Regions from separate parts of the Niabella aquatica genome, predicted to be linked through region 1. Evidence: riboswitches for the same ligand, from Rfam matches in the RefSeq annotation. Region 1 holds a riboswitch; each other region holds the start of a gene.
What was found. A riboswitch is a leader RNA that binds a small molecule or an ion and turns the genes downstream of it on or off. The one in region 1 is predicted to bind cobalamin.
Positions count from the first base shown of each region.

Region 2: another riboswitch for cobalamin. It lies ahead of ACYVBM_RS15970 (TonB-dependent receptor plug domain-containing protein); the one in region 1 lies ahead of metE (5-methyltetrahydropteroyltriglutamate--homocysteine S-methyltransferase).
Region 3: another riboswitch for cobalamin. It lies ahead of ACYVBM_RS07785 (TonB-dependent receptor plug domain-containing protein); the one in region 1 lies ahead of metE (5-methyltetrahydropteroyltriglutamate--homocysteine S-methyltransferase).

Region 1 is NZ_BAAGYM010000003.1:339,286-346,772, forward strand. Features, by position in the region: gene ACYVBM_RS03090 (hypothetical protein) at 1-399, shown strand, start outside; gene ACYVBM_RS03095 (hypothetical protein) at 647-1,294, opposite strand; gene ACYVBM_RS03100 (hypothetical protein) at 1,306-1,731, opposite strand; gene ACYVBM_RS03105 (hypothetical protein) at 1,737-2,843, opposite strand; gene ACYVBM_RS03110 (hypothetical protein) at 3,211-3,693, opposite strand; gene ACYVBM_RS03115 (hypothetical protein) at 3,894-4,082, shown strand; cobalamin riboswitch at 4,454-4,646, shown strand; gene metE (5-methyltetrahydropteroyltriglutamate--homocysteine S-methyltransferase) at 4,788-7,094, shown strand; gene ACYVBM_RS03125 (methylenetetrahydrofolate reductase) at 7,145-7,487, shown strand, end outside.
Region 2 is NZ_BAAGYM010000020.1:129,771-137,257, forward strand. Features, by position in the region: gene ACYVBM_RS15960 (MarC family protein) at 1-11, opposite strand, end outside; gene ACYVBM_RS15965 (cysteine-rich CWC family protein) at 132-317, opposite strand; gene ACYVBM_RS15970 (TonB-dependent receptor plug domain-containing protein) at 370-2,337, opposite strand; cobalamin riboswitch at 2,431-2,682, opposite strand; gene ACYVBM_RS15975 (YeeE/YedE family protein) at 2,765-3,262, opposite strand; gene ACYVBM_RS15980 (YeeE/YedE family protein) at 3,270-3,821, opposite strand; gene ACYVBM_RS15985 (sulfite exporter TauE/SafE family protein) at 3,871-4,668, opposite strand; gene ACYVBM_RS15990 (Crp/Fnr family transcriptional regulator) at 4,718-5,353, opposite strand; gene ACYVBM_RS15995 (APC family permease) at 5,483-6,823, shown strand; gene ACYVBM_RS16000 (hypothetical protein) at 6,856-7,191, opposite strand; gene ACYVBM_RS16005 (trans-sulfuration enzyme family protein) at 7,421-7,487, shown strand, end outside.
Region 3 is NZ_BAAGYM010000008.1:190,275-197,761, reverse strand. Features, by position in the region: gene ACYVBM_RS07800 (DUF5074 domain-containing protein) at 1-277, opposite strand, end outside; gene ACYVBM_RS07795 (hypothetical protein) at 346-1,881, opposite strand; gene ACYVBM_RS07790 (YncE family protein) at 2,003-3,163, opposite strand; gene ACYVBM_RS07785 (TonB-dependent receptor plug domain-containing protein) at 3,169-5,244, opposite strand; cobalamin riboswitch at 5,344-5,547, opposite strand; gene ACYVBM_RS07780 (TPM domain-containing protein) at 5,642-6,205, opposite strand; gene dnaN (DNA polymerase III subunit beta) at 6,354-7,469, opposite strand.

The DNA of each region.
Region 1 (7,487 bases):
GTTTTAGATACTTCGAAGATGCCGATCATCCCATTAAAGGTAGATATGGTCAAGATGTCTATAAAAGACGTTTTCGTGGACAACAACATCGCAGCTTTCATTGTAGAACCAGATAACTATATTTCATTTATGTACGCAAGATTGCAGTCTCCTTGCTATCTCTACATCATCAGTAAGGGTAAGGAAATAAAGAAACCTCTTTTCAGTACCTTTTCATCTCCGGATATATTCGCCTTTAGATTTGGACAAATGCCGGATTCTGAGAATAAGAACTTGATACCTTTGATACCTGCCCGGATACATTCAAAAGTTGATCTTGATCCAGAAGATAAAGAGTATTGGTTTTTGAATCGTGACGGAGAAGTTGTGAAGAAGGTGGAGAGTGAACCTCCTATTTAGATTTTCAAAATTTATGCAGGAATTAAATTTCTTTTTCTCCCTGAATTAATATCAATCCTTATAGTATACTGAGGAATCGAACGATACCTTCGAGAATCAAAGGAAAACTATCCGGTGACATGAAAATGCTCCGACTACTTATGATAATGACGTATATAAGCACAAGAGAAAGTCATTCCTTAAGACTAAAGCTTCTCCGGTAAGTCATAATTATTTTTCGAGGAATTGAGAATTTTCTATTGTCCCTTTAGCCTTCTTTAGACGAAATTTTTACAAAAAGATCTTTATCCTGAATCCAGTTATTGACAAGTTGAATTATGATTATGGATATTGATAACATGTTTTCTATATAATCTATTTTTTCTTGAATTGTATAACTATCAAATTCTCCGACAGTTACTCTAAATAAAGCAGATTCATTATCAGATTCAGATTTCGTTTTTTCAAAATGTGTATTACTTAAATGAATATAAGTTGACAGATATTTATATAGATCGTAAGTTCCGGGATAAAGTTTATCAAGTTCTTGCGCTAAGAACGCGTCTGTAAGCTTGTTCTTACCCACTTTGTACTTATCGATACGGTTTCCCCCTAAAAAATGATCCAAAAAATCTACTCCATCTTCAACTAATACAGTTGCAAAAAACCGCAATGCGTTATCTAGTTGTAATCTCATCAAACTAAATGCAGTTAGATAGTTACTGTACTCAAAGAGTAAAAGAAACCCTTTGTTCAGAGCAATTGCTCTGTTGAGAACAGATAGTGCAAGAAAATCTAATTTGTGTGCAAATGAATTACCCGCATTTAGTAATTCTTTTGCGCAATCCAACATAACGCTTTCTAATTCGGACAAAGCACTCAGTTCTGTTTTTATTCTATCTTCTGGCTTTTTCATGATTTTCTCGTTTAAGTATTTAGAGAGCGCATCTTAATTTCCTGTTGAATTAGCCTCAGGCTTTCAAATTGGGTCTCTAAACTTTTACTCATTGATTCAATAGTCAATGTAGGTAAATTGGAAGATTTTAGTTCTTCATACAACTCGGTAGAAAGATTTTCAGCTTGTGATCTTTTCATCTCGGTTAAATATGTCCGATAACTAATCCCAGGCCACATAAACTGTTCAAAAGCGTTATTTTTTTCGACATAATGATATAGATCATCGTATACTTTGACAGACAGCTCCTTAGTTGCTATAAACTGAGCAAGTAAATGCAACTTATCCTCTTTGGGTTTATCGACATGATCTTTTCTGTAGGTTTTCCTAGAATAGTTGATCCCAATTACAGAAAGAATAATACCTATGATTACTGTTATGATCGTAAAATTATCCATAAATTTTAGGTTAGATTATCTCTGAAATATCGAACTGAATTGTATCCGAAGTTACTTTTGTTCATATTCTCTCCTCTTGGTGTGTAGGGTCTAAAAACGATATTAGCTTGTAAAAACAACTGAATTAGGTTCTTGTTTATCATCTCTCCAGCACAAAGTCTTATTCTAATGACAATCTTTACGATATTAAATATCTCATTTAGCCAGTCAACTATCTCATTAAGTGTTGCCACAAAAGAGGGCGGATCAAAGTGGTTTAGGTGATTTCTGATTTCTCTAAGTTTATCTAAAGACGTAATTTCTTTCTCAATATTCAAGTTTTGGCCCGTGATAAGCTTAACCCATTTTAACTTATCCATAAGCCTAACTCCCTGTCTTTTACCGAGAGAATCTACATCAAAACACCATTCCTGCTTTTTGTTATAAAGTGCTTTCAGATATAATTGATTGAGCGTTATATCTACCAAAGAAATAATATCATTAATGGTATCTTTTAGGGTAAAGAGCCAGTCTGACGTAAAAAAGTGATGAGAATTTCGAACCAAGAAAATTCTGTTATTGAATATTCTTTTAGTTATTAGCTCTAAGAAGCTTGTAATCAAAAAGCCTTCTTGGTTTAATTTCGGGGACAATGGAAAGTCAGTTCCATATTGTTGACGCAACAAGCCATCATTTAGAGATATTTCGTCTTCCCCATTTTTACAATAAAAATTCATTGCTGCATTAACACTTCTGTCCATCCAAAGACTTGCAAGTTCTGGTAGATTTAACTCTTGATGGTTGTAGGTAAAGTTTTTCTGCAGATGTCGTTTTATGATTCTGTAATTTATAGGGTGTGACTTTTGCTTCACAGTTTCTTGTCCATTTTGGGTAGATCTAATTTCTGACCAACCCACATGTATTTGTCTCAAGTCACTTTTTAAGCGTTTTATACTATTGTAGTGAGTTCCGAAAAAATACTGACAAATTAGTAATGAAATATAGTTTAATCTTTCGTTATCCATTGAATCTTCAAAGACCAAAAATGTATGCTTGAACTTCTCAAATAGATCCGGTCGATCTATGGAGCCAATTATTCCATAATTGCATTCTATAAAAAGCGGTGTGTCCATCGTAAATAAAGGATTAATGATAAAGCTGGGAAGGTTGTGTGTCAACTACCTGCATTTCAGCCTAACAGGAGATTAATAATAATAGTCGCTACTACGATTGTCTTGAAAAATATTTTTCTGCCTAAAAATATTAGTCTAACTTTACAACGTATTAAGATTACAAAAGCCCCATAGAGATGGGGCGACCAACTGGGAATTGGTTTTGTAATTTTAGCTTTTTAGACTTTTATCACTGCTGGCGTGTTTCAGTTACTCTAATGGGAAGGCTTACTTGCCAGAATCAGAGGAGATCGGCAACATATATTGATTGCCCATTTGTGATAAAGTTTCTATATTCACCAAGTTTGAGCAGCGTTAGCTGCTTTTTTTATAAGAGGTCATCATCATTATTATTTAAATTATTAGGTAAAAAATAAACGAATTCTCCTTTTGCATTAGTTCGTTTGCTAATCACACCTTCCTTAGATTTCGAACTCAACATCGCAGATACGCTCCTCATAACAGTTCCCTTCTCTCTGTCTGACTCGTACTTTAAAACAAGATCCACCATACTTCCAGTCGTTAACTCGTTGTGCAGGCGTAAAAGATGTTCTATTTTGGTAAGCCACGTCCAAGAGCTGTCATATCCATCTTTGTGTATAGTGGGTCTATCATTAAAAACTTGTTGAGTACCCCATCCACCACGCTCTACATTTGAACTATTAACGTCGCTAGAATTGTTATCATTCAGAAGCTCAGATAAGGTCTTTTCTAAAGATATTAACGTTATTCGAGTAGCCTCTATTCGATTTTTCAAATACTCTACTAATGTAGGAATCTCCTGCTCGCTAATAGTTATTTGCTTATTCATGTTACAAAGATAGAGTAATAGATAGAACTAACAAAATTAGTTCTTTATTTCTCGAAGACTATTTCTTCACAAGAGTGTAGAGAAAAAATTTGGGTCTTGCAGTTACTCTCGCATACCTTTGCAAATTTTTTTCCCTAATTTACAGTATACGTAAACCATAGATATAGAATGGGAATAATCACTGCATCAACGGATATATTATGAGAAGAGACTTGCCAAATGAAAAAGTGGATCTGGATTTAACGGCTTCAGAATATATAAAGCTCAAAGAAAGCGATAAGAAAGAAAAACTGGAAACTAGAAGATTTTGGATTGCTATAGTATTATCTATAATTGCGACTGTCGTTGCTATTGTTTCGCTGTTGTTACAATATAAAACTTCCACTTAGACAGAAGTTGCATCAAAAATATCTTAGAATACAAAATGCAGCTTATTTGCGATAAATACGGATTTCTTATGCTTTTTATTGAGTATTCATTGAGTCAGCTCCTCAAACCCGCATAAACACTGGTTACTTTACTTTTTGTATCGGAAAATAACCATGCCTTAAATGCTTTTAGAGAAAAACGATAAATGAGCACTTCGCTTATATGCTATAAATCCGGATAAAACCCAATCGGAAAAGAATAATATTCTAAAAAATTTATAAAGAATAGTCATTAATACTAAATTATGCACAATCAGTAGTGATTTAATCCTTAATATTTAGATTTGTACATTATCCGGTGCTACACAGCACTGGTCTCCACAGTTCTTTAATATACATCAGCCGAACCGGGTTTTTGATGAAAATCGAAATGAAAAGGGAACCGTGTGCAAATCACGGGCTGTCGCGCAACTGTAAATAACAAATAGTTTCTGCTAACAAATATCCACTGTGCCGCTTTGGCGGCATGGGAAGGACGGCAGAAATGTTATAAGCCAGGAGACCTGCCTCGTTCGGCCAGACGGGCTTTCGCGTAATAAAGCAAACAGTCTTTGCTGATGCATGTTTATTAACGGACATTCCCTTGTCTGTTTGCATCGGTATGCCCTTTTTGCTGTAAGCGTTGCAGGCTTGTCGAAGCTTTCAAATCATTTAAAATTTTAAAAAATGCAGACGCAAAACCTGGGCTATCCGCGTATTGGTGGCCAAAGACAACTCAAAAAAGCCTGTGAGCAGTATTGGGCAGGCAAAATCGACCTTACCGAATTAAATAAAGTTGCCCTCACAATTAAAGAAGCAAACTGGCAAACCCAGCTGGCAGCCGGAATTGACCTTATTCCCTGTAATGATTTTAGCTTTTATGACCAGGTGCTGGACCTGAGCTTAACACTCGGCGCCATCCCAGAGCGCTATGCTCCTGTACTAAGCCAGGTTACAACCCATACAGCAACCGACCTTTATTTTGCAATGGCCCGCGGCTATCAGAAAGATGGGTTAGATATTACGGCTATGGAAATGACCAAATGGCTGGATACGAACTATCATTATATCGTTCCTGAATTTACCGCCGGGCAAAGCTTTACAATCACCTCTGAAAAAGTTTTCAACGACTATACGGCTGCAAAAAAGGTGCTTGGTGAAAAAGCCAAACCGGTATTGGTTGGCCCGGTAAGCTATCTTTTATTGGGCAAAGAAAAAGAAAGCGGTTTTGAAAGAATCGACCTTATTAAACAACTGGTACCGGTGTATATTGAAATTATTAACCGGCTGAAGCAGCAGGGCGCTACCTGGATACAGTTAGACGAGCCCTTCCTTGCTTTAGACCTGTCGGAAAAGGAAAAAGAAGCGTTCGGTTTTGCGTATCGCACTATTGCCGCTGAAGTTACCGGCATAAAATTATTGGTAGCTACTTATTTTGAAGGATTGTCAGATAACACGCCGCTGGCTTTAAGTCTCCCTGTAGCGGCATTGCATATTGACCTGGTAAGGGCGCCGGAGCAACTGGACGAAGTGCTGGCCCTGGTGCCTGACAACCTCCTGCTTTCATTAGGTGTGGTGGACGGCCGGAACGTATGGAAGAATGACTATGAACAATCGATAGCCCTTATCAGCAAAGCTATTGCCAAGCTGGGCAGCGACCGGGTGATTATTGCTCCTTCCTGCTCGTTGCTGCATAGCCCTATAGACCTGGACTTAGAGACAGCTATTGACCTGGAGATCAAAAACTGGATGGCATTTGCTAAACAAAAATTAACTGAAATACAGGAGCTGAAACAAATTGCAGCGGGTAATGAGCTTTTATTGGAAACCAATAAAAAAGCCATTGAAAGCAGGCGCTCTTCCGCTAAGGTTCATAAGCAGGTAGTAAAAGACCGTGTTGCTGCTATTACAGAAGCAGACGCTACACGTAAAAGTGCCTTCGCCGTACGCCAGCAGTTGCACCGCGAACGTTTTCATCTGCCAGCCTTCCCTACCACTACCATTGGCTCGTTTCCACAAACAGACGATATACGCCAGTTACGCGCCAAATTCAGGAAAGGAGATCTTACTACAGAACAATACGAAAAGGCAATAGAAGAGGCCACTATTGACGCTATTCGCTGGCAGGAACAGACAGGACTGGATGTATTGGTGCATGGCGAATTTGAGCGAAATGATATGGTGGAATATTTTGGAGAGCAGCTGGAAGGGTTCCTGTTCACTAAAAACGGCTGGGTTCAAAGCTACGGAAGCCGTTGCGTAAAGCCTCCTGTTATTTATGGCGATATAAGCCGTCCAAAGGATATGACGGTCCGCTGGAGCAGCTTTGCAGCAGCACAAACCAATAAACCGATGAAAGGTATGCTGACAGGACCTGTAACCATATTGCAGTGGTCGTTTGTACGGGATGATCAGCCCCGCGAGGTTACCACCAACCAGATCGCGCTGGCTATCCGTGATGAGGTGCTGGCCCTGGAAAAAGCAGGTATCGGCATTATACAGATCGATGAGGCAGCCATTCGTGAGGGATTGCCGCTCCGGAAAGCGAAGCGCCCTCATTACCTGGATTGGGCAGTAAAAGCCTTCCGTATATCTGCAAGCGGAGTAGACGACAGAACGCAGGTGCATACACATATGTGCTATAGTGAGTTCAACGATATCATTGAACATATTGCTGCAATGGATGCTGATGTGATTACTATCGAAACTTCGCGCTCACAAATGGAGCTGCTGCAGGCCTTTGCACACTTCAGGTATCCGAATGAAATAGGCCCCGGGGTGTATGATATCCATTCGCCACGTGTACCCGGTATAGAAGAAATGGTTTCACTTTTATCGAAAGCAGCAGCTTTGCTTCCTGCACGCAACTTATGGGTAAACCCGGATTGTGGTTTGAAAACCCGCAAATGGCCGGAAACAAAGGCTGCTTTGGAAAATATGGTAGCAGCGGCAAAACAGGCCCGTAAAAAAATAAACAGTGGTGTTACGGTTTAATTTATATTGCAGCGGGCAAAACCACCCGCTGCATATAAGTAAGTTTAATCATGTTTGTAGATAAAGTTAAAACCGGCCAGTCCGGTATCCTGATGTACGGCATCACACCCCCCAAATCTGAAACAAGCCCTGAGCGTGTTGCGGAGATCGCAGGCAAGACAATATCGCGGCTGAAACAGTTAAATATCGACGCACTGATCGTGTATGATGTGCAGGATGAGTCGGCCCGTACCAGCGAAGAAAGGCCGTTTCCATTTCTTAAAGCACTCGATCCTTTTGAGTTTGCAAGCCGTTACCTGCAGGAGCTGGATGTGGATAAAATTATCTACCGCCCGGCAGGAAAGTTCTCGAAGGAAGAATTGCACGATTGGCTAAACCGTTTGCAAAAGCATG
Region 2 (7,487 bases), on a different contig from region 1:
CTGAATGGCATTTGTATTGGTTTTGACAAAGGTATACATAGCCTGCTATATTTATGCGTCCAACCAATCAGGATGTATATTATTCTTTTTATTGATACCGTTCAGATTTTATTGCTGCAGAACATGCTTTCTTATATAATATAGCGGTTCTTCCATTTGAGCAGGCAAGAACGGCAAAGACAACCTTTGTACCTATCGCTTATCAGCTTTTTTTCCTCTTCGGAAAATGAAATGCCATAGCATTGGCAGATGGTAATGCAACCCACTTTACATTCGAAGGCTGATTTACACCTCGGACAGGTTTTAGGCTCGTGCATTGCCCCGAAAGTTTTAAAAAATTAATAATAACCGCCCTCTGTGCTATTGCATCTATAAAGCAGCGCTGATACCTATCATGAAATTAGCCTGACGGCTGTTATAGCCATATACATCAAAATATTTTTGATTGGTTATATTTCTGAAATCGGTAAACAGTTTTGCTTTACCTTTTATAATATTATAGGCCGCGTAAAAATCAATAGTGTAATAGGCTGGCATCGGGTCGGGACCACCTAAGTCAACATTAGGAACAGGCATACGTTCACCAATATATCTGAACGCCGGCACAAGTGTCAGCCCTTTTACCGGCTGTAAAGTAAGTGTGCTGTTAAGTGTAAAGTCAGGCCTTCTGAAAAGGTTCTTTGTTTTTTTTCCATCATTCATGCCCGCTCCGTTAACGTAAGTAAGGTTATTTACCCATTGGCCAATATTACCTACCGCAATATTGCTTTCCACCTCAAAACCATGATCGTGCTGCTCATCGCGGTTGATATATTTACTGGTAAAGGTTGAGGCATCCGTATAAAAAACAACCAGGTCCTTAATATCTCTTTTAAACCCAACAATTCTGAAAGAATTCCTGTTATCATTGGTAAGTGCCTGCACACCTACTTCGTAATTAACACTTTTTTCGGGCGATAGCGCTCTGTTCCCATATTCACTATATAACTGGTAAAGAGAAGGTGTATTATATCCGCTGGAAATATTTACGAAAACCCGCGTGTGCTCATCTATATTATACGATGGATTAAAAGTAAAAGTTCCGTTACCGCCATAAACGCTGTGATGGTTATATCTTCCCCCTGCTTCTATGTTAAACCCTTTCAGATCGGTTACTAAAAAAGAGGCATACACAGAAAAGTTATTAGATTTGGCAGAGTCGCTGCTTACCGGAACAGCATTGTATGGGCCAATACTGGAAATACTTTTATAAGATTGATCTGTATGCTGATAAACATATTGCAGGCCGCTCACTAAAGATAAACGATCCGTAAAATTGTGATTGCCATACAAATCCGTTACATAAGACCGGCCCTTATAATTTCCGTCGGACCAAATAGCATAATAGGAAGATTGAGGAGCAACCCTCAATCCCCCAATATCTGTACTATCGTCAAAATAATACCTGTCAGACCGTATTATGTTCTGCACTAAATGCAGGGCCGACTTTTCAGTTTTATAATTTAAACCAAGGCTGTTTACAAAATTTTTATTTTTTATGATGTTGTCATAATCGTCAATGTAGGCATCGGCATCTGCATCCGCTTTATAATCCCCATAATTGCTGGTAAAATTTAAAGACAAGGTATTTGTAAACCGGTAACCCAGGTTAGCCTGGAAGCTGTTTTGCTTTAAACCATCTTTATCAAAATTTCGGTTGCCAAGGCTATCGTAAGCGGCAGAAAAACCATCGGTAGTAATCCTGTTATAAAATAAATTATAAGAAAATTTATCAAGGGTGCCATTAACACCTGCGCCCAGCTTTAGTGTATTATAACTGCCATAAGCAACGGTTACAGCAGGCGTTATTTTACCTGTACCGCCCTTTTTTGTAATGATATTTATAACCCCTGCAACAGCATTACTTCCCCACAAGGTACTTTGCGCGCCTTTTAAAATTTCTATGCGCTCTACCTGGTCCGGCCGGATATTATTAAGATCGTAGGTGTTGGTAAGATGGGAAGGGTCCTGCAAGGGAATACCATCTATTAAAACAAGTGTATTACCGGTGGCAGCACCTCTCAGGTACAGTTCCTGGTTGGAGCCGGGCGCATTATTAGCGCCAACAGTAAAGATGCCTGCATACTGGTTTAAAATTTCGGTCAGGGATTTCCCTATATTGTTTTGTAAAGTTGCTTGATCAATAACTGTAACTACTTTGCCGGTTTGAGACTGTTTCTGTTCTTTTCTTGAAGCAGTCACCACTACCTCATCCAGATCTTTGTCAGTTGTTTGGTTTTGTGCCTGTAGTGTGCCATACAATATAACAGCAGCCACTACTAAAATTTCCCTTTTCATTTTAAAATTTCAGTTGACTGCTTCCGGTAGAATAATAGAAATATATACGCTGTTGCGAATACATTTTCCGCCTTTCGCCCGAAAGCTTGAATGATAACTATTGATATCTGGCAGGTCTTCTGGCTTAGAGCATATTGTTGAAACCTTCCCGTCGGCCGCAGCATACAGTGGTATATCTTCAACAATCAGCCTCATAAAGCCTTCTCTTCGGGAAGGTTGAACAGGCCGCTCTTTACAGCTACGGGGATAGCGCCGGACTCCGTGCCTGAGGCAGGCAAGTACACCGGACTTCCCTTTTAATTCCCCCACCTTTGGCAGGAAGAAACCAAAATCTCAGCAAAAGTAAGGAAATGCATTAAGTTTGTTTAAGCATGAACAGAAAGGAACTTTACATGCCTGCACACGTGGGCTGCTGGCAGCTCACCTTTTAATGGGGCAGCTTTTCACGAAAATAACCATATACCCATGTACCGGCTATTGCACTTAATAATACCACCACCACAACAGTAAAACCGCTCCCTATCTGTGCAAATAATGGCCCGGGGCAAGCCCCCGTCATGGCCCAGCCCAGGCCAAACAGCAATCCTCCGATAACCTGTCCCTTATTAAATTTTTTGGGATGTAAAGTTACTGCTTCCCCATATATGGTTTTTATATTGAACCTTTTTATCAGCCATACAGAAACAGCCCCTATAACTACAGCTGATCCGATCACGCCATACATGTGAAAACTTTGCAGGCGGAACATTTCCTGTATACGGAACCATGAAACAATTTCTGCCTTTACAAAAACAATACCGAATATAATGCCCACTGCCAGGTACTTAAAGTTATACCACCAGGGGTGATTTAGTACTGTTTCGTTGATACACATGGTGTCCAGCGAACGCACTTCGTAATCTGTAATATCTTTTTGCATAGTCATTGATCAGTTATAATTTAAGAATAAAAGGAAGGATCAGGTTGGCCATAATAAATCCGCCGGTCATAAAACATATAGTAGCTATAAGAGAAGGCAGTTGCAGGGTACTCAATCCCATAATGGAATGACCGCTGGTGCAGCCCCCTGCATATCTTGTTCCAAAACCAACCAAAAAGCCGCCAATTACCAATAGAACAAACCCTCTTGCCGTAAGCAAACCCTGCCAGCTAAATATTTCTGCAGGCAAAAGATGTTGGTTGTCTGTAATATCATACTGATGTAACTCCGTGGCTAATGCCGGTGCCACCCTTACGGCATCAGGGTTTGCCAAGAGCTGTGCAGCTACAAAACCACCAATAAAAATACCGGCTATAAAAAACAGGTTCCAGGCTTCCTTTTTCCAGTTATACTTAAAAAAAGGAATATGGGCCGGTAAGCAGGCTGCACAGATATGCCTCAGGTTTGCAGATATGCCAAAATGCTTATTGCCCAATAACAATAAGGCCGGTACTATTAATCCTATTAATGGCCCGGCAACATACCAGGGCCAGGGTTGTTTCATCCATTCTATCATTTATAAAACTTATTTATTTACCAGGTATTCCAAAGCGTCAGGGAGTAAAATATATTACCAGTTCGTGAACAACAACATAAATTCCTATCAGCAGCACAAACCAGCCAAATGCTCTTTTCAAAATACCCCCTTTTATCTTTTTTCCCATTGCTGCGCCTGCCAAAACACCAACAACAGCTATTCCTGTTACCTTCAGCAATAAATCCCAGTCCATAGAATGATGCGTAACATCATCTGCAAAACCTGCCAAACTGTTTACTGTAATAATAACAAGAGAGGTACCAATAGCCGTTTTAACCGGAAGGCGCAACAATAATATTAAGGCAGGTATCAATAAAAATCCGCCGCCGGCTCCCAGCAACCCGGTTACCAGGCCGATGCTTATACCATACACTGAAATTTTAAGCAGCCCGGCGCGCGGCATTTCATTTATTACGGGTTTTGATCCTGTTTTTATCATGGAAAAAGATGAGGCGATCATCAAAACTGCAAACAGCAGCATGGTTACCAAAGAAACCGGTACGGAATAATAGCCGATATGTAAAGACTGTGGCAGATAGGGTATAATATAATGCCTGATACAAAAAACAGTTATAACAGACAGGGTGCCGAAAATAAGCACGGTCTTCATATCTACCGTTTTATTGCTCAGGTTGGCGACAGAACCCACAAGGCTGGTAATACCCACTATAAATAAAGAGTAAGAAGTAGCCAAAACAGGGGGAACATCAAACAGGTATACCAGTATAGGCACGGTTAGTATAGATCCGCCACCACCGATCAGGCCCAACGAAAGTCCTATCAATAACGCCGCCATGTATCCTGCTATCAACATATTGCAAATTTGCAGATGCTTTTATTTTTACAAAGTGATTGTGATCACATTATTTTTCCTGCCTCACCCATTTAATGGTATTTCTGCCGATAACGACCCAGCCCCTGGTTTCCATTTTTTTTAAAAGCCGGCTGATTACCTCCCTGGATGAATTCAGGTCGTTGGCAATTTCCTGGTGGGTCATGCGCATGTCACTTCCCAGGGTTTCTTTTTGTTTTAGCAGATACGTTTCCAGGCGTTCATCCATACCTGTAAAAGCAATGGCATCAATCGTTCTCAGCAATTCTTCAAAACGGCTCCTGTAATTGGTAAGCACAAACCGGTACCAGCTTTTATACCGCCCCATCCACAGCTCCATACTTTTAAAAGGGATGCTGAGCAAAGTAACATCCGTTAAAGCCTTTGCAAGAATCTCGCTGGTTTCATGTTTTATGGCACAGATCATTGAAAGAGAACACGCCTGCCCGGCAGCCAGGTTATAAATAAAATATTCCCGCCCCTCCTCATCTTCGCGATACAGCTTCACAATACCATCCATTACCAGCATGGCCGAGCGAATGGTTTGCCCCGTTTTCAGCAAGGTATCGCCTGCACGTACTTTTTTAACCGTTCCCTGCTGCAAAAGCTCCCCGTACAATTCAGCTTCAAGTCCCGGAAATATATTTTTCAATACTTCAATTGTCATAATAGCCTCTTTATCCAATTAATTTTTGAAGTTAGCAGTTTTTAGTCTCATTTACAGTACCGGCAAAAGAACGGCATCATTCAGCTCACAAAAATCTATACAGCAAATATTTCTTTATCTTCAGGGCAAATGAAAAAACAGCTGGGACTTTTCGACCTTACCATGATTTGTATAAGCTTCGTGATAGGGATGGGTATTTTCAGAGCTCCGGTAAATGTGGCAAAAGCCGTTCCTGATATATTTACCTATTTTCTTTGCTGGCTGGCTGGTGGGTTAGTCGCCTTTTGCGGAGCACTCACCTACGCAGAAATAGGGTCGCGCAGCCCATCTACCGGCGGCTATTATAAAGTATTTTCTTACGCCTATCATCCTTCTATTGCGTTTGCCATCAACTGCATTATACTGGTCAGCAATGCCGCTTCGCTGGCGATGGTAGCCCTGGTAGGCAGTGAATATATTTCGGGAGTGCTGTTCCCTTCAGCTGCTTCTCTTAAAACTATCCAGGTGGCATTTGCAATTATAGCCATCATTATTTTTTATGGCGTAAATATGCTGGGGCTTAAACTAAGTTCGAAAGCCCAGAATGTTTTAATGCTGATCAAAATAGGCCTGGTTATCCTGCTTATACTTTCTATATTTTTTGCTGTTCCGGCGCCTGCCATACAGCAAAGCAGCACCGTATCTCCTTCAATGAAGGAATATATAAAAGCTTTTGGGATTGGCCTGGTAGCCGTAAGCTTTACCTATGGCGGCTATCAGCAAACGATCAATTTCGGTGAAGAGGTTAAAAATCCGCCACGCACCATTCCCCGAAGCATCTTGCTCGGCCTGCTCATTATTGTTTCTCTTTATCTTTTGGTAAACTATGCTTATATAAGGGTAATTGGTTTCGAACAATTGAAGGATAGTAAAAATATTGCGGCTATCATGGCTTCAAAAGTACTGGGTTCCAGAGCCGAAACAGTGCTGTCTGTATTATTGTTTATAGGGGTATTAGGTTACATAAACGGATCACTGTTAAGCAACCCCCGGGTGATGTACGCAATGAGCAGCGACAAAGTTCTGCCTTCCTTATTTTCTAAAACCAGCCGCAACGGCGTACTCACTACATCGCTTACGGTTTTTTCCTTGATTGCAGCCCTGGTTGTTTTTTGGGCAGAAGAGTTTGACAGGATCCTGAGCTTTTCTATTTTTCTTGACTGTTTCGGCATGGCCCTTTCTGCCGGAAGCATTTTTTATTTCAGGAAAAAAACCAGGCACCTGGATGGCAGCGGAATTTACACCATGAAGCTTTATCCCCTGTTACCTGTTATTTTTATTACTGCCTATATTTTCGTGGCGATCAGTATTGCTTTAGATTATGAAAAAAATAATTATGCCGCTTTAACGGGATGCGCCGTATTGCTTTTTTTCATGATCATATATTTTCTATTCTACAGAAAGGGTAATAAAAAAGAGATCCCCGATTGAGATCTCTTAATAACAGTTTGCTAAAAAAAATATCAGCTCTTTTTATTCTCTTTATAGCGCATATCTGGCGTACCGTCTTTTTTCAGGTGTTCACTGCTTTTAAACCTCTTATCTACCGTACCATCCTTTTTCAAATGAACGGTTCCGGCTGCTGATGCAGCAGTTTTTTTTGAAGCAGGTACCGGAGCTGTAGCTTTGGCAACGGGCTTCGCTGCTGGCTGAGGAGCAACAGCGGGCGCGGGGGTGCTTTTGGCATTAATTTTCATAACAGGTTTTACAGCAGGCCGGGGTTGGGTTGGGGTTGCAGTCTGGGCATTTACAAATGCAGTAGCCGATAAAAAAGCGATAATTGCTAGTAACTTTTTCATTTTTTAAAAATTTAAATTATTATTTACTACCCTAAAGTTATCATGCAATTCAGGGGTTATCGCTACATGCAATAGTTAATTAATCGCTAATTCAGATATACTGTAAATCATTGTTAATTGTATAGCCCGGTAAGCAGACATCCATAAAATATGCTTATAATTAAATGTAAAAATTCTTACAACAGCATCCGGTATTTTATCTTTGCTTATTTGTCAATTATAAATTTTTATGAACCCTCTATCATATATCATTAATGAACTTGGAGAAAACAGGGAGCAATATTTTAATGCAGTGG
Region 3 (7,487 bases), on a different contig from region 1:
AAATATTATGTGTGCCCATATCGGAAGACACAAATTTGAATACAGAATCTGTAACGCCCAAGGCCTTACCGTCCACCGACCAGGTGTAAGCAGCACCTTCGCTTACTTTCGCTTTAAAGTACAAGGTATCTTCCTGTGCTACCGCTGTTTCGGCCAACAGGTTTTCTATTGCCACGCGCGGCGATTCCGCAGGGGGCTGCACAATAGTATCTTCTTTTGAACAGGATATGATGATCACTGCTAACAATGCGCTGAGCGCTACAATTTTTCTCTTCATAAATTTTGATTCTTTGTTTGATAATGGTTAATAGCTCATGGAATCACGCACTATGAACCATGATCTGATTATTTATTTGTTGCTATTTTTACGCCCAGTAAATGCAGGTCTTCGCCGCGGCCTACTTCGGTAGAAGCTTCTCCTAACCAGCCGTTCTCCTGGTCTACGCCATTATATACTTTTACGAAGTCGATACCTGGCAGGGTTACTTTGTTGCCGTCTTTGTCAATAGCCCAGTCAATATCAATGCCTGTATTATCATGCGTATTGGCATAATTATCTACATATCCGTAGCTGAACGCATACAGCACATAATAGCGGCCCTGCCCGCTTTCATCAATACCGTTTCTGGCGAGGCGGATTCCTTTGTAAACAATCTTATCATCTTTTATCCACGCGGGGTAATACGATTGGCGATGATATACGTTTTTTATTTTGTAACCATTCTGCCCTTGGTTATCTGTCCACCGGATGTAATTGGTGATGGTTGCAAAACTGCCCGGGTTATCCGGCTCCCCGGCCTGTTCGGGGGTTTCGTGTGCGGGTTTATAATAAGTCATTTCATAATTGCGGAACGTACGTACATCCTTGCCATTACTGACGGCCATACTATACCATGGTTCATTTTCTGCCGTAAAATTACCGCTGCCTTTTATTTCGTACCATTCATCATCATCAGGCTTGCCGTTTTTGTTTTTATCATAAGCTACCATAATGATGCCCGGCTCGCAGCTGCCACCAAAGGGCGCATCCGGGTTGGGGTTGCTGGCAGCTGCGAAAGCATTTCCCAAAATACGGAAATCACGCCTGCCCGCTACGTTTACAATGGTATGGTCAAAGCCGAAAACCACATAGCCTCCCCAGCCACCGAGAGAAACCATAGATGCGTTTTCACCTTTCAGGGATTGGCCAGCTTTCTTGACCATATCCTCATGCGTATCACCTTCAGCATAACGGGGCAACTCATTCACAAACTGCCCGGGTGCAGGCAGAAAATCAAGCACCTGGGTGATATACGGTGTCCGGGTTGTCATATCCTGTTGCACGGAAATGATCATCGTATCGGCTATATTGCCTGAAGATATCTTTACCTGGTAGGCTCCTTTGTCTGCCGAAATAAACAGGGGAGTTTGTGTATCGGTATCCGTCAAACGGTATAATTCGGACGGAGCGGACAATACCTCCCATTTTATATCGCTCCTACCGGCAAATTTCAGCGAAGGTTTCAATGGCAACACCGCATAAGGTGTGGTGGATACATTAATGAACCTTCCTGTTGTTATTGTAATGATTTGCTGAACAAAATTACTCCTATTGTAAGCCCTTACAATAATATTGAACGTTCCTAGTTCAGCAGGCGCCCTGAAAGTATATTGTGCCGTATTGGCTACCCGTTGTCCATCCAGCAGCCATACCACGGAATCCACCCGGTTTTCTACCTGTGGCGACAATACCAGTTCATCCCTTACTATCAGGTAATATTGCTGATCTAATCCCGAAATAACTGGAGCTGTTTCAGGGAGTTCTGCATCTTTTTTGCCACAGTTTGCGGCCAAAAGTGCCAGACTTATAGTGTATAGTAAAATCCTGTTTATATTTTTCATCTCTTTATTTTAGTATGTTATAATTATCTCTTTAAGTATGTTCATTTCACTGTTGGTTTCTTATTCAGTCCGCCATTAGCGAAATCATTATTCACTACTCACTATTGTGATTATTATCCCATTAATACACGGGAACCAATGCAAAATGTCCGGGGATATTTCCCGCCACCACGCTCCATTTCTTTTTACCGTTTTTGTCGAAGCAATACACCACACCGGGCGTTACATAGTTCCCCGCATCGGTAATGTAGATATCCTTTGTTTCGGGATGTACCATAATGCCGTAAGGCTTTTCTATTTCTTTATCGGTACCGTCGGTAATAATGTTCCTGCTCATTATTTCATGCGTTCGGGTGTCCACCATGCTGTAAGAAATGGTCCAGTTGTTGGTAATGTAGCTCCATTCCGTACCGTACACAAACAACAGGTCGTCGTCTATCCAGTAATTGGATGCGGCAATAGGAATACTATCCGTTACTGTTTCTTTCTCCCGGTCGATAAAGTACAGGCGCGATGGCAGTCCTTTATAATCGCCGCGTGAGCTTACCCACAGGTTACCGCGTTTATCAGCTTTTATACGCTCCAGGTTGTACGCCACATCAATACGCTTTTCTTCTTTGAACGTTGCTATATCAATTACGGAAACGGTGCGTTCATATCCTTTTGTATCGCTTGCACCCATATAACCACCCGAATTGGCCACATAAATTTTTCCATCTATTATTTCCAGTTCATCAGGCTGAAAGCCTACCAGGCAGGTGTCTGCCACTTGCAGGGTAAAGGTGTTGATTTTGAGCACATACCCAAGCTGTTTGTAATCGGGGTCAATAATTACCGGCCCCGCATACGAAGTAACATAGGCATAGCCCTGGTGAAACTTAATGAAGCGGCAGTTGGGAATATTGATTTGACCGATGCGTTTGGCCGTTTCTGCATCCATTACCTCTATTTTGTTTGAGGTATTGATGACGGCATACAGCTTTCCGCCGTATATCCCTATGTCGTTGCCCACATCGCCCAGTTCCTTGGGCACGTGCGGGTTTACTTCGGCATAGATGTTTTTTTTATAGATGGCCGTACGGAAATCGTAGAAATCGAGGGTGGCTTTATTGCTGCCCATATTGCCCTCGTTAAGCAGGTAAAATCCTTTGTAGCCTTTGATAATACCAGGATTGCCAACGACAATATCTTCCGAAAGCACCATTTCCACATCCCTGCGGCAGGCGCTCATCACCGTTATTAAAGCGATGATGTAATAAACGAAGAACGTATTTTGTTTCATTATCCTCATAATTCTACGGTTAATGAAAGTTTATAATTGCGTTTCGGCATGGGATAGTTCAGCACCACTTCATAGTCCTGGCCAAGCAGGTTGTTCACTTCGGCACCTATGCGTATACCTGTTTTTCTGTATTTCAGGGTTTTTATAACCGTCATATCATGGGTGTACCAGGGTTGCTCATACTCCATAGGTATATTTGCGGAAGAATGATAGCGCTCACCCACATAAATAAAGCTGTAATTGAGCATCCAGCTTTTGTACGACAGCCCGGTTATGAGCGAGCCGCTGTGCCAGGGGATATAGGCTATTTGTCCTCCCCAGGTGGTTTTTTGCAATATTTCACTTGCCCGTGGCGTAAAGTCCTGCGCCTTCTGATAGGTGTAGGTGAGTTTTATATTGAGCAACACATTTTTAACGATTTCCGAAAGCGCTGATGCCGCCACGTCCATACCTCTTATTTCCACATAGCCGAGGTTCATCATCATCCACCGGTATTGCCCGCTACCTTTAGGCACGGCTATGATCTTATTCGTTACCTCGTTGTAATAGGCATCTGCCTGAAGGCTCCATTGTTTGAGGACCGCTTTTTCACAGCTTTTGCTGTATTGAAAGCCCAGGTCATATTGATGGGTAAATTCGGGTTTCAGGTTGCTATTGCCGATATCGGTATAATACAGGTCGTTGAATGTGGGCATCCTGAAAATGTATTTATAAAAAGCCCGGATGTTGAAATCCCTGTTTGTAAACGGCTTGTACGATACGAACAAAGCAGGAGTAAGCTCTTTTTTATCGGGAGCCACTCTTACAGAATCATCGGCAGCGGTATTGCCGGAGTATATCCTTTCATGCACAAGGGTGGCCAGCAGGCTTCCCTGTATTTTTACTTTTCCCAATTCGGCCGCGGTAGCGAGGGCGATTAAAGAAGTCAGCCGCCGGGGAAAGACAAAGCCATCCATATTTGAAGTGAGCGTATTGTATTGTACATCGGCGGAAAGCGAAGCATCCCATTGCCGGGTAATGCTGTATTTGTTAGCTACTGAAATATACCATTCCTGCTGACGGAAGGTGTTGTCAATAAGTTTGAGCGTGGTATCGGGATTGAGGTAGCGCATGTAATCGTTGGCATATTTCCCGCTTACCAGCAGCTCGTATCCCGTTGTTACCGCTTTTTGCCAGGAACCTTGCAGGAAAAAGTTCCTGTCCCATTGCCGTTGTGCATTTTGGAATTTATTGCTGATGATGGCTCCTGGGATGCCACGTTCAGAATCGTAAAAATAGGTTTTCAGTTTCCAGTTTCCCTGTGGTACCAGGCCGTATAGCCCTCCCTCGAAGCGCGTTGCGCGGATATCTCCGTTTTGCCTGGTAGCAGATGTATCATACATAACATCATGTGTGCCGGGAAAAACACGCCTGTAACGGAACCTGTATTTACCAGATGAACTGATCAGCTCCCCGTTCGCTGAGGCGCTCAGCTTATCGTTAATTTTATGCTCGTACAACAGGGAGGGATTGACCAGCCCGAAAGAACCTGTTTTAAAAACCCCTTTGAAATGGGCTTTTTTGCTGGAATCAAAGACCGGTTTCCTGCTTTTGATATAAATGCTGCCGGAAGAGCCGAAGTCCCGGGCGGGCTGAAAAATCTCGCTTTTCTGTCCGTTGTACAACGAAATGGATTCAATATTATCCATCGAAAATTTGCCGAGGTCTATTTGTCCGTTCTGTGCATTGCCCAGCTGTATGCCATCGTAAAAAACGCCCATGTGGTTGGTGCCCATGCTGCGGATATTCACCGTTTTCAAACCTCCTATGCCTCCGTAATCTTTTACCTGTACTCCGGCAAAATAGCGTATGGCATCTGCTACTGAAAAGCTGTTGAGTCTCTTAAGGTCTTCGCCGGTCAGTCTTTGAGAAGGGATTACCTCTTTATAGCTGCTTTGCGAAACGGTGACGCCGGGCAGCACTTTCGCGCTGCCATCACGCACAACTAAGCTGTCGCGCTCATTTTGCTGTGCGCGCAGGTGAAATGCAATGAATATTAAAAGCGTCGCTGTTAACGCTTTTTTTATACCAGGAACAGGCATTAACTATTTGATTAAATGAATCAAACAGCTTTGCGAACGATTGAAGACAAATATGTTGCTAATAAAGCATTTGCATTCAAGCTTTGGTCCACGAAAGCTTAAAATATATCTGCTTTGGCAGGTCTCCTGACTTGTTCCCATTTTGAGCAGCCTTCCCGTTTCGCCCGGCGAAATAGTGGCTAAGAAATGTCAAAATGCTGGTTAGAACTTACAGTAGCGGGTCTGTTCAGGATTCGCACCTGATTCCCTTTTAATCAATAGCGCTTAGGATAAGCCTATTGAACCAATGCGGCGCAAAAGTAGGGCTAATTTTTGAAACCTTAAAGAGGTGCAAATGGCAAAGCAAACAAATACAATCATTAGGGGATGAAAGCAGAGATCAAGGGAGCTAAAACTGCTAAAATTTGATATTACCCCTGATCGTATTCATAATGGCATTCACTCCATTCCAGGTAGCAAAATACATTTGATTGGTTGCAAATGAAGGCTGGAACTGCTGCTCTATAATACCTGCTGTTTCTGCAGGGCTCAGCAGTTTGCTTACAAAAGTTCCGTAATCAATTTGCACCAGCTTTAGTTGTTTGCTGATACTGATAACCATACAGTTATTGCTGTTATTGTGTATTGCAGCCCAGCTCTTTAACAGTTCTTTGTTGTTATCGGCAACATTGGCAGCATCCATAGAGGGATTATTGACAGTAGTTATTTTAATAGCAATAAGATTACTTTTTTCAAAAACCTGCAATAGGGAGTCGAGGGTTTTTGCTTCCTTATCTGAAAATATATGTTCATCATCTGCAACAAAACTAACTCCTGCCGGTGTTGATTTATGCTGTGCCGGGAACACTATTGCGGTGTGCTGTTTTGCTGTACCGGTGGTTTGTTTGGTCGAACTGCAGGAGGTTAAAGCAATAACGAAGCTCAATAAAAGAACAGGGGAAAAGGATACCAGTTTATTCATGATATAATTCCAATTTTGTCAGCCGCAAAGATGTGACAAAAAAAGCTAAAGCTTTTACAAAGTTTGCAGTTAATACTTCGTTATGGGGGCTGTTATTATATAAAAAGCTCCGGTTTCCGGAGCTTTTTAAACAATATATTAAAATATGTTACTGATTCAGCATCAGCGGCATTACCAGCATCAGCAATTCTTCGCTTTCATCCTGTTCTACCGGCTTTATAAGGCCCGCTTTTGTTGGCGTGCTCAGTTCCAGGTACACTTCTTCGCTTTGGGTGCTGTTGAGCATTTCTATTAAAAATTTGGCATTAAAAGCTATTTGCAGATCTTCTCCATTATACTGGCATTTCATGCGTTCGTTACCTTCAAAGCTAAAATCAACGTCCTGTGCTGCCAGTTGCAATTCACTGCCGCTGATCGTTAAAGCCACCTGGTAGGTACTTTTATTGCTGAACACACTTACCCGCCGTAAGGCGCCTAAAAATTCCAGCCTGTTAACCGTAAGGCGGTAAGGATTTTCTGTTGGAATCACTACCCTGTAATCAGGAAAACGCGCATCAATTAAGCGACAACTTAAACGGGTAGTACCATGTGTTACGAAGAAATGATTACTGTTGTAATTTAAAGTTATTGCATCGTCATTGTCGGGCAATGCTGATTTTAACAGGTTTAAAGGTTTGCGCGGAACAATAAAATTATCGGTACCACCTGCCTGTGCGTCATTACGTTTGTAGCGTACCAGCCTGTGTGCATCCGTTGCTACAAACTGAATACCATCTTTGCTGAGCTCAAAGAAAACTCCTGTCATCGCCGGCCGCAGGTCATCGGTGCTGGTGGCAAACAATGTTTTATTGATAGCGGTTACCAATGCAGAAGAAGTCATTATAAATGAAGTGGTATCGTCTGCTGCGGGCTCTTTGGGAAAGTTGTCGGGGTTTTCGCCCATTACTTTATACTTACCGCTATCGCTGGTAATTTCTACGCCGAAATTTTTATCTATATTAAACGTAAGTGGCTGATCGGGAATGTTTTTTAAAGAATCGATCAATATTTTTCCGGGAATGCAGACGCGGCCGCTGTCTTTTGCTTCAATATCCATTTCGGTTCTCATTACCGTTTCGAGATCTGTAGCAACAATGGTAAGCCTGTTGGCTTCAATTTCAAAAAGAAAATCTTCTAATATGGGCAATACAGTATTCGCGTTAATAACGCCCGACAGGTTTTGCAGTTGTTTAAGCAAAGCGTTTGATGATGCTATAAATTTCATCTAAGTAAAAATTTTATT